Regions from separate parts of the Psychrilyobacter piezotolerans genome, predicted to be linked through region 1. Evidence: riboswitches for the same ligand, from Rfam matches in the RefSeq annotation. Region 1 holds a riboswitch; each other region holds the start of a gene.
What was found. A riboswitch is a leader RNA that binds a small molecule or an ion and turns the genes downstream of it on or off. The one in region 1 is predicted to bind lysine.
Positions count from the first base shown of each region.

Region 1 (3,286 bases):
CTTCAACTCTTCCTTAGTGTATCCGCTTTCTGTAAAGTCATCTATATGGGGAAGGCAGTTGAAGGCTATGGGGTAGGGGTAATTTGAAGGTTCTTTTCCTTCTATCCCATTTTTTAGATCTTCAACTCCGGCTACTCCGGATCCGGATACAGCCTGATAGGTAGAATAGATAACTCTTTTTATCCCATAGAGATCATCCAATACCTTTAGAGGAACCGCCACCTGGATGGTGGAACAATTAGGGTTAGCGATGAGTAAATTATCCTTTATTGCTTCCGGATTCACTTCCGGTACCACTAAGGGAACAGCCGGATCCATCCTCCATGCACTGCTGTTATCTATAACTGTAATCCCACAAGAAACAGCCACGGGAGCCATTTCTCTGCTCAGATCCCCTCCGGCAGAAAATAAAGCTATGTCTATCTTCTTAGAAAAAGATTCTGGTTTAAGTTCCTCTACTATATATGTTTTATTTTTAAAATTAATTTTTGTTCCACAGGATCTGGATGAGGCTAAAAGGTAGAGGTTATCTATGGGAAAATTTCTTTCCTCCAATACCTTGAGAAAGGTTCTTCCGACCATTCCGGTAGCTCCTACAATGGCAATGTTATATTTTTTCATGATCTCCTCCTAAATTGGTGTTTTTATAAATCAAATTCTCTGGCTAACATCTCAGTGGCAGTCTTTTTATGATCCTTAGAGATTGTACATGAAATACTGATCTCAGAAGTAGTTATATGATAAAAAGGAATTTTATTTTCAGCCAGAGTATTAAACACCTTGGCTGCCACACCGGAATGACTTACCATTCCAATTCCAACCAATGAAATCATGATTAAGTCAGATTTTATTTCTATGGAAATTTCCTCGAATTTATTTTTTAATTCCTCGATGGCTTTCTTTAAAAGTGATTCTTCCCTTTTAAAACAGCTAAAGGAAAGATCTAAGGTTCCTGCAGTAGTAATGTTTTGGCTGATCATATCGATATTTAACTCAAATTTACCCAAGGTGTTAAAAATACCTGCTACCAAGCTCTCTGAATAGGGAAGGTGCTGGATATTTACCATAAAAATATCCTCATTTAAGGTGATACCGGTAATGGGTTTATCCTCCATAATCTCATCTTGATTTAATATAAGGGTACCGTCATGATCCCTCAAACTTTCTCCCACATAGATGGGAACGTTATATTTTTTTCCCAGCTCTACAGCCCTTGTTTCCATGATACCGGCTCCTAAATTTGCCATCTCCATCATCTCCTCGTATGATATATATTTTATTTTTTTTGCATCGGAATATACTCTGGGATCGATGCTGTAAATTCCATCCACATCGGTGTAAATTTCACACCGTGCACCTAAACTGGCAGCCAGGGCTACAGCACTGGTATCCGATCCTCCTCTGCCCAGGGTAGTGATATCCCCTTTTTGGTTCATCCCCTGAAATCCGGCCACAATGACTACTTTTCCGCGATTCAAATGGGAAATTATTATTTTAGGATCGACACTCTTAATCCTGCTTTTAGTGTGATGACCTATGGTGGTTATTCCTGCCTGGGATCCTGTAAGAGAGATGGATTTTTTCCCCAACTCATTTAAGGCCATGGATAACAGGGCAACAGTTTGCTGCTCACCGGTAGCCATAAGGCTGTCCAATTCCCTTATATTTGGTGTTTCAGAAATTTTTTTAGCCATCTCAATCAGTTTATTGGTGGTTTTCCCCATGGCAGAGGCAACTACAACAATCTGCTCCCCTGCATCACTTAATTTTGAGATGTGGGAGGCTATATTTTTTATCTTATCTAAGTCAGCCAGTGAACTTCCTCCATATTTGTGTACAACGATCATATTTTATTTCCTCCTAAAAAAAAACTCTCCAGTAGTGGGAACTACTGAAGAGTAAAAATTACATCCATATCAAAAAACAAGATAAAAGATTAATCTATGACTTCAAATAGCACCCCATTACCTGATTATGATAATGACAGTTATATGGATCTTATCCATATCCCCAGCATAAATTCTTGCAAAATCCACACTTCGGCAATTACACCTTTCAAAACAGATCCTAAAATGCCTTCTCCCTGTTTTTACTATTTGTACTCGCAACCTCTATTTTTATTATTTGAAGTAAGTATATACTAAATGCAAAACAAAATAAAATATAGATAATGTATATGTTATGTATACTATATATATATTAAATTTTTAAATACATGTAGTATATGTATAACATAAATAATATATATTTTTAAATAACAAAAAAATGAGGTTTACTCTTATTTAAGAGTAAAATATTAAAAAATAATATAAATAATTTGTTTTTAAGGAGGAAGAGTGGAAAAAATAACAGAAAATATGAAGAAATACAGGAGAAATTTGCATGAAATCCCGGAATTGGGATATATGGAAAAAAAGACCCAAACTTACCTGCTCCAAGAGATAAAAAAGATGGGGTATGAGCCCGAGATAATTTGCGGAACCGGAATCTATGTCTATCTGGATGGAAATTCCAAGGAAACCTATGGGTTCAGGACGGATATGGATGCTTTAACTATTTTAGAAGAAACGGGAGTTTCTTATGAGTCTAAACACACGGGACTCATGCATGCCTGCGGGCATGACGGTCATATGGCAACCCTATTGGGGTTTATGGATTATTTAAGGGGGAAAAAATTAAAGAAAAATATCTTAATAATTTTTCAGCCTGCCGAGGAAGGACCGGGAGGAGCCAAAGATATTGTAACTAGTGGAATTTTAGAAAAATATAATGTTGTGGGGATCTTCGGACTTCATCTCTTTCCTAAGCTGGAGGAAGGAATAATCGGCTGCAGAGCAGGGGGATTTATGGCCAAGGCAGCCGAGATCAATATAGTTATCAGAGGAAAGAGCGGTCATGGGGGACAGCCTCATTTGGGAGTGGATTCCATCCAGGCAGCCGGGAAGATGCTGGAAGGGTTTAATCTGATTACCTCAAAATTTATAGCTCCCTTTGATCCCAGTATAATAGCCATAGGGAAAATAGAGGGGGGAACCATAAGGAATATCATTCCGGAAGTTACCCGGATGGAGGGGACTATCAGGGCTTTTTCTACAGAGACCTTTAATTTTATCGTAAATAAAATAAGGGATATAGCCCGTGGGATGGAACTCAGTTATGGGGTAGAAATAGAGATAGATCTGGCCGAAGGATATCCCCCTGTCATAAATGACAGGGAATATTATGATGTTCTGGAAGACGTTGTCAGAGGGGAAGAAAAGCTGAAATTTCAAGAGATAGATCCGGA
Region 1 covers NZ_QUAJ01000015.1:13,771-17,056, forward strand. Annotated here, with positions in the region: gene DYH56_RS09240 (aspartate-semialdehyde dehydrogenase) at 1-621, opposite strand, end outside; gene DYH56_RS09245 (aspartate kinase) at 645-1,847, opposite strand; lysine riboswitch at 1,947-2,122, opposite strand; gene DYH56_RS09250 (M20 metallopeptidase family protein) at 2,337-3,286, shown strand, end outside.

Region 2 (3,286 bases), on a different contig from region 1:
GATTTATGGACATTTGTTATTTTGAATAAAAATTGATAAAATATATATAGGAAGATAAAACATATTAAAAAAGGAGAAAAAAATGAAAAAAACACTATGTATATTAGGATTAATGGTATTTTTAGTAGGATGTGACTCTATAAGTGCAAAAGGGAAACTTGGATCTATCCAAATAAATGACAGCAGTAATTATAAAAAAAGTAATAAATCAAATGGGAATGCACTAGGACATAAAAACCCTAAAAATCCCCACTATAAAGGTGGAAGCAATAGCAGCATTAATATAAATCTTTAGATGAAAAACTCACAATATATTGAAAAAATAATAGAAGGAATAAATTATAAGAGTAAAAAAGGAGAAAATTATGAAAAAATTTTTAATATTGTGCATCGCTTTGTCATTTACAGCCTGCATGAAAAAAGAGGTTGAGATGGGTGACCCTAATTTGGATCTCAAAGGTGGAAAATTATATTATAAAGAGAAGCTTTTTACAGGAAAACTTACCACAAAAATACCTCTGACCGATAAAGAGGTTAAGATCTCGTATAAAGATGGGCTTATTACATCTGAGTAAACTTATTTATACAACTGGTCTTGTGTATAACACAAACAAAAAAAACATAAATAATTTAAAAAGATAGAAGGAGGGGGACTGTTATTGAATAAACTGTAACCCTTGTTAAAGACACTAAAAAAAGGTATAGTTAGGCTACTGATAAAAGATGACTCCTGTACTGCACGGGAGGCATCTTTTTTAAGTTCCATTGATACCTATGGTTGTAATAATAATTCATGCATGTTGGGATTTCTAATTTTATTTGATTTGATTCTTTCTCTCATAGATTTTTCTTTGTTTACAATATTTTTCAAAGCTCCCATAGAACTTTTGGTAATGAGGTTTTAAAATATAGTACCTGAACCATCTTATTAAATACCACGTTACTTTTTTCACTGCACTCTCCCTCCCTAAAATAAATATTATTTAAAACTATATATATATAGTTTTGTAAGGTTATTATATATAACAATAGTTTATACCACATTTAAGTTTTTTTTAATAATTATTTTAATTTTTTTATTAAAAATTATCTATTTTTTAAAAATAAACTGGATATTAATGTGTATGTCATAAGCACACCTTAAAATCAATTTTTATGCTGACTTGTTAATGTTTAGAAGTTAACATCTGGTTTTTTATAAAATTGTTTAAAATCGAAAACTCAACTTTCCTATAGATTTAAAGGAAATTACAAAAAATAATATAAAATTAAAGAAGAGATCTAAATAAATGTTCCTGATAGTCAAAATTCTAAGAAAATATTCTATGAAATAGGGAGGTAGAAATGAAAATTATAGAACTTTTGGTAGTCCTTTTTTTAATTTTTATTCTGGCAAAATTTTATACGGGAGGGTTTCAGGATAAAAAAAGCAGTGAGATTATCACTCAGAAGAGAATTTATATAGAGTCCCAAGAAAAGTTAAAAAAAGCCAAGGAAACCATGGAAGAGGAATATAAAAAATATGAAAAAACTGATTGAAAAGTATAAAATAAAAAAAATTGAAAATAGAGGTTAGATAATAATTTAAATTATATATTGATTTATTATGATTATGAGGTACAATATACTATTACAATTAAATGTTGATAGAGGTTGCATTGAATATCAGTAGTTTAGTGGAGATGGTTGGTCTGTGAAACTGGATGAAAGGATTTTTTGCCGAAGGGTATTTTTTAACAGAAAAATACTACTGGGGGTATAATGAATAATTATATCACTGTCATTGAATTTTTCAATGGAGCGCTATCTGAAGGTATTTTATTCAGATAAGTTTCCAGTAACTTAAAAGGTAAAAGCCGACAGATAAAAATCTGTGGGCTTTTTTTGTTATCTGGATGCAGCGTCACGTTGCTTTTTATTTTAAATTTTGATTAAGTTTAGGAGGGGTGATTATGAGGTTTGAAAAATATCATGGATTGGGAAATGATTTTATCATTGTAGGTGAAGGAGAGATAGGGACAGATTTAAAATATTCTGAACTGGCTAAAAATATTTGTGACAGGAAGACTGGTATTGGTGCTGATGGGTTAATTATTGTTTCTAAAGATGAAAACAATAATAATGAAATGATCTTTTATAATGCTGACGGAAGTTTTGATACTATGTGTGGAAATGGATTTAGATGTTTTTGTCTTTATTTAAAAAATCACAATTTAATAAGTAAAGATGATTTAGTAGTTAGAACAGGGGCGGGAATTTTAGAAGCGAAAATTATCAACTCCGATCCCTTTATGGTAAAGGTTAATATGGGAAGGGAAAATTATCATCACGAGTCCATTAAATTTAATTCTCAAAGGGAGTTATTTAATGAAAATATAGTGGTAGAGGGAAAAGAATTTCATATCACTTCTTTATTTATGGGAACTACTCATACTGTAGTTTTTGTAGAGGATATTTCCAATGAATTTGTAGATAAATACGGTCCCCTTATAAATGACTTTAATTTTTTTCCAATAGATACCAGTGTTAATTTTTGTAAGATAGAGGAAGGTAAATTAAGGATAAAAACATGGGAGAGAGGAGTCGGACGGACACTGGCATGCGGGACAGGAAGCTGTGCATCAGCAATTGTAGCTAAAAGACTGGATCTTATGGGAGATAATGTGGTGGTTCAGCATTTATTGGGAGACTTGGAGATTGAACTGGGAGAAGATGTATATATGATAGGAACTGGAGTTAAGATAGCTTCCGGTCATTTTGAAAATCAACAATAAAACTTTAGACTAAAATAAAAAATAGGAATTCTAATATGGTAAATTCCTATTTTTTATACACGTTATAGCCTATGTTCCTCGTGTCCTTCTATCTCATCCTTATGATCTCCCTCTGAAGTAACTGTTCGAACGACATATTTGCTGGAGGAGTCGTTATAAAATTTATATTTGTAGCTGCCGTCCATATGAGAAGAAACCCAAACCCCTGTACAGAGAGGGGTTTCATCCCGATAAAGTGTCCAATTATCATAATCTTTAGTGACTGCATAATCACCATTGGCAAAGATTTCAATCTCTTTTCCAAAACACAGCTCCTTCTCCTCATCTACCAGGTGATGAACATCGTGTTTATCACAGTAAGTATAGTAATTTTCATGATTTGGAACTTTTTCAATAGTTTTTATCTCCACTTCCGATATGTGATCCATCCATTTTTTCATATTATACCTCCAGACTAGCTAAAATAATTTTTTATATAAGGTCGGTTCGATACAGATAGAAATATATCTGTA
Region 2 covers NZ_QUAJ01000002.1:84,541-87,826, reverse strand. Annotated here, with positions in the region: gene DYH56_RS01755 (hypothetical protein) at 83-295, shown strand; gene DYH56_RS15775 (hypothetical protein) at 366-575, shown strand; gene DYH56_RS01750 (hypothetical protein) at 1,345-1,539, shown strand; lysine riboswitch at 1,640-1,814, shown strand; gene dapF (diaminopimelate epimerase) at 1,953-2,774, shown strand; gene DYH56_RS01740 (hypothetical protein) at 2,837-3,214, opposite strand.
Region 2: it holds a riboswitch for lysine, as region 1 does, so the genes downstream of both, dapF (diaminopimelate epimerase) here and DYH56_RS09245 (aspartate kinase) in region 1, are expected to answer to the same signal.

Region 3 (3,286 bases), on a different contig from region 1:
CTCCGCCAATAATACAAACAGTGTCACCTTCTTTAACTAATCTTTCTACCTGTGCAGGAGCACCGGCTACATCCAGTGCAGCTAAAGCTAATTTTTCAGGAATATCTGCAGGTAATACAGAATATATACCAGTTTCAAAAAGGATAGCCTGTCCGTCTATATCAACTTGGTCGTTGGATACATTTACATTTTTAATCTTATTGATTTTTAATGGTGTAAGGGACAATGAAACTAAGGTAGCTAATTTATCTCCTACTTTTAAAGATTTATCAGGAAAATCAGGACCTATCTCTTTAACAACACCTATCAGCATTCCTCCAGACCCGGTTACCGGATTTTGCATCTTTCCTCTCTCTCCTACAATCTCATTGATCATAGTGGTCATCTTATCTATATCCTTGTTGCATGCTTCCTTTATTTGTGTGAATGATGCTGAATCAATATTTAATGTCATTACATCTAATAATAACTCGTTGTTTTTAATCTTCATTGTATTGTCAATTTTTAATGCAGCCTGTGGCATAGTTCCCATAGGTTCTATTACTCTGTGTGTTCCAAATGGACATCCTTTTATCATTTTCTCTCCCCCTTATAATCCTAATATGGCTCTTGCTTCTGCTGGTGTAGCTATTTGCCTGCCCAGTTCCTTGGCAATCCTTACTACCTTAGCTACCAAGACACCGTTAGATTCAGCTAAGACACCTTTTTCTAAATAGATATTATCTTCAAAACCAACCCTCACATGACCACCGCTTATGATAGCTGCTGCTGCCAACGAAAACTCAAATCTTCCAAGACCGGCAACTGAATAAGTAGAACCACAAGGCAAACTGTCTCTTAAAAATAAGAAGTCTCTCAGATCTCCTCCGATACCACCGTTAACTCCCATTACAAAACTAAAGTGCATAGGCGACTTAATAAACCCTTTTTTATTTAGTCTGACAGCCATCTCAATCATCGATTTATCAAAACACTCCAGTTCAGGTTTGACACCTCTTTCTATCATTTTTTCACCAAATTCTTTGATGGTATTTTCTGTGTTGGTAAAGACTTCGTCCCCGCCGAAATTTAAAGTCCCGCAATCCAGTGTTGCCATCTCAGGATGTAATTCTGTAGGCTGCAGTCTTTCTTCATTGGTCATCCCTACAGCACCCCCGGTAGATGGCTGGACGATAACGTCCGGACATTTTTCTTTTATGGCGTCCATACATATTTTAAATCGTTCCTTTGACTGGGTAGGAGTACCGTCATCCTCCCTTACATGAAGATGTATGATACTGGCTCCCTCTATATATGCCCCATATGCTTGCTCTACTATTTCTTCTACAGTATAAGGAACGTTAGGATTGTGTTCCTTAGTTACCTCAGCTCCACATATGGCAGCTGTTATGATTAATTTTTCCATCTTTTGCCCCCTAATTTCTTTGTTTATCTTTAGGTGTAACACAAGTTCCAGTGGCTCTGCAGACAACAACTGCTTTCTCTAAGACTTCACACGCAGAATCACTGATATCAGGTCTGGGAACGATTACTTTTCTAGCTTCAAAAACCATCCTTCTGGATGTATTACCAACTTTTTCTATATGACCTACAGCTTCGATAAAATCACCTGCATATACCGGAGCCATAAACTCAACGTTGTCATAAGCTTTAAATAATCCCTCGTCCCCATCTTGTCTGATAAGCAGTTCAGTAGCTACATCTCCAAATAAACCTAACATTCTGGCTCCATCCACTAAATTACCGCCATAATGAGCATCGTGGGTACTCATCCTCAATCTAATCATTACTTCTTTCACAACTCATTCCCCCTTTTTTATTTTTTTGCATCAAAAAAACACCTATCCATGATTTAAGACAGAAAATCACCAAGAACTAAAAAGAAATAGCTCTCCACAACTAAAGTTGTGACAGTCAAGATGGATTTTCCCATATTGACCAAGGTTAGCTCTATATAGATCCAACCTTTCGGCAATTAAGTCCTTCACTTTTAACTTCGCAAGATCTTCCGATCCTTTGAATGTTAAAAGTTACCACAATAAATGCTCCTCTATTATATATTTGATTTATGTTACCTATCTAAAAAAATGAAAACTCATTCATAGATTCGTTCTAATACATTTTTACTATATAAAGAACACAAAGTCAAGTGAAAAAAATATTTATATCCTTATTAGAGGAAATAAAAAGAAAAGTCTTTTTATGACGGTATTTTTTTATTTACTTATCCAGTTGATAAACTTAGTTTTTTAAGCTAACTTTATTAAGGAAAAATGAAGATATGACTGCAATATCTGTACTATTAAAAAAAAATAATATATTTAAAATGAATAGTTACCATAATAAAGTTATATAATTAGTTGAAAAATTAAATTTTATTTTCCCATGATAAATATATAAATTTAATAAAAGAGGAAGTTTATTAAATTTATGAAATAAAGAATAAGGAATAAATATTTTTTAGGAGGTGGTTGTGTGTATAAACCAAGGAGTATCTATGTAAAAGTAGCTTTAGAGAGTATTTTAAACAAATTAGGTTTAGGCGGACAAAGTGAAGAGGAAGATAAATATCAGGAAATGGAAGATCTGATGGAAAAAAAACCTTGTTTTGTCACCCTGTACAAGGAGAATTCCCTAAGGGGATGTATAGGAACCATGGTACCATACAGGGAAAATTTATTGGAGGAGATAAGGGCAAATGCCATCTCGGCTGCCTTCAATGATCCTAGATTTGAACCCTTAAAAAAAGAGGAATTAGAATGGTTGGAAATTTCTGTAGATGTCCTTTCCCCTATGGAGGAGATAGAGGATATAAAAGAATTAGATCCTAAAAAATATGGTATCTTAATCAGTGATGGAAGATCCCAAGGGGTACTTTTACCGGATTTAGAAGGGGTAGATAGTGTGGAGCAGCAGATAGAGATAGCCATGAATAAAGCCGGGATAACCCGTCAACCTGGATTGGTTATTAAAAAATTTACTGTAAAAAGGTATAGGTGAAAAGATGAAAGAAGCTATGTTTTATAAGAGATTAGAGGGTGAAAGAGTAGGATGTGAGTTATGTCCCCACAGGTGTATCATAGAGGAGGGTCGTGTGGGCAGATGCGGGGTAAGGAAAAACATATGGGGAAAATTGATAACCCAAAATTATGGAGTAGTTTCGGCTCTCAATATAGACCCCATTGAAAAAAAACCATTTTACCATTTTTACCCAGGGAAAGAGGTTTTATCCATTGGAAGTATAGGGTGTAATATGAATTGTGCTTACTGCCAAAACTATGAAATA
Region 3 covers NZ_QUAJ01000002.1:134,570-137,855, reverse strand. Annotated here, with positions in the region: gene kdd (L-erythro-3,5-diaminohexanoate dehydrogenase) at 1-577, opposite strand, end outside; gene kce (3-keto-5-aminohexanoate cleavage enzyme) at 590-1,405, opposite strand; gene kal (3-aminobutyryl-CoA ammonia lyase) at 1,416-1,787, opposite strand; lysine riboswitch at 1,879-2,061, opposite strand; gene amrA (AmmeMemoRadiSam system protein A) at 2,476-3,000, shown strand; gene amrS (AmmeMemoRadiSam system radical SAM enzyme) at 3,005-3,286, shown strand, end outside.
Region 3: it holds a riboswitch for lysine, as region 1 does, so the genes downstream of both, kal (3-aminobutyryl-CoA ammonia lyase) here and DYH56_RS09245 (aspartate kinase) in region 1, are expected to answer to the same signal.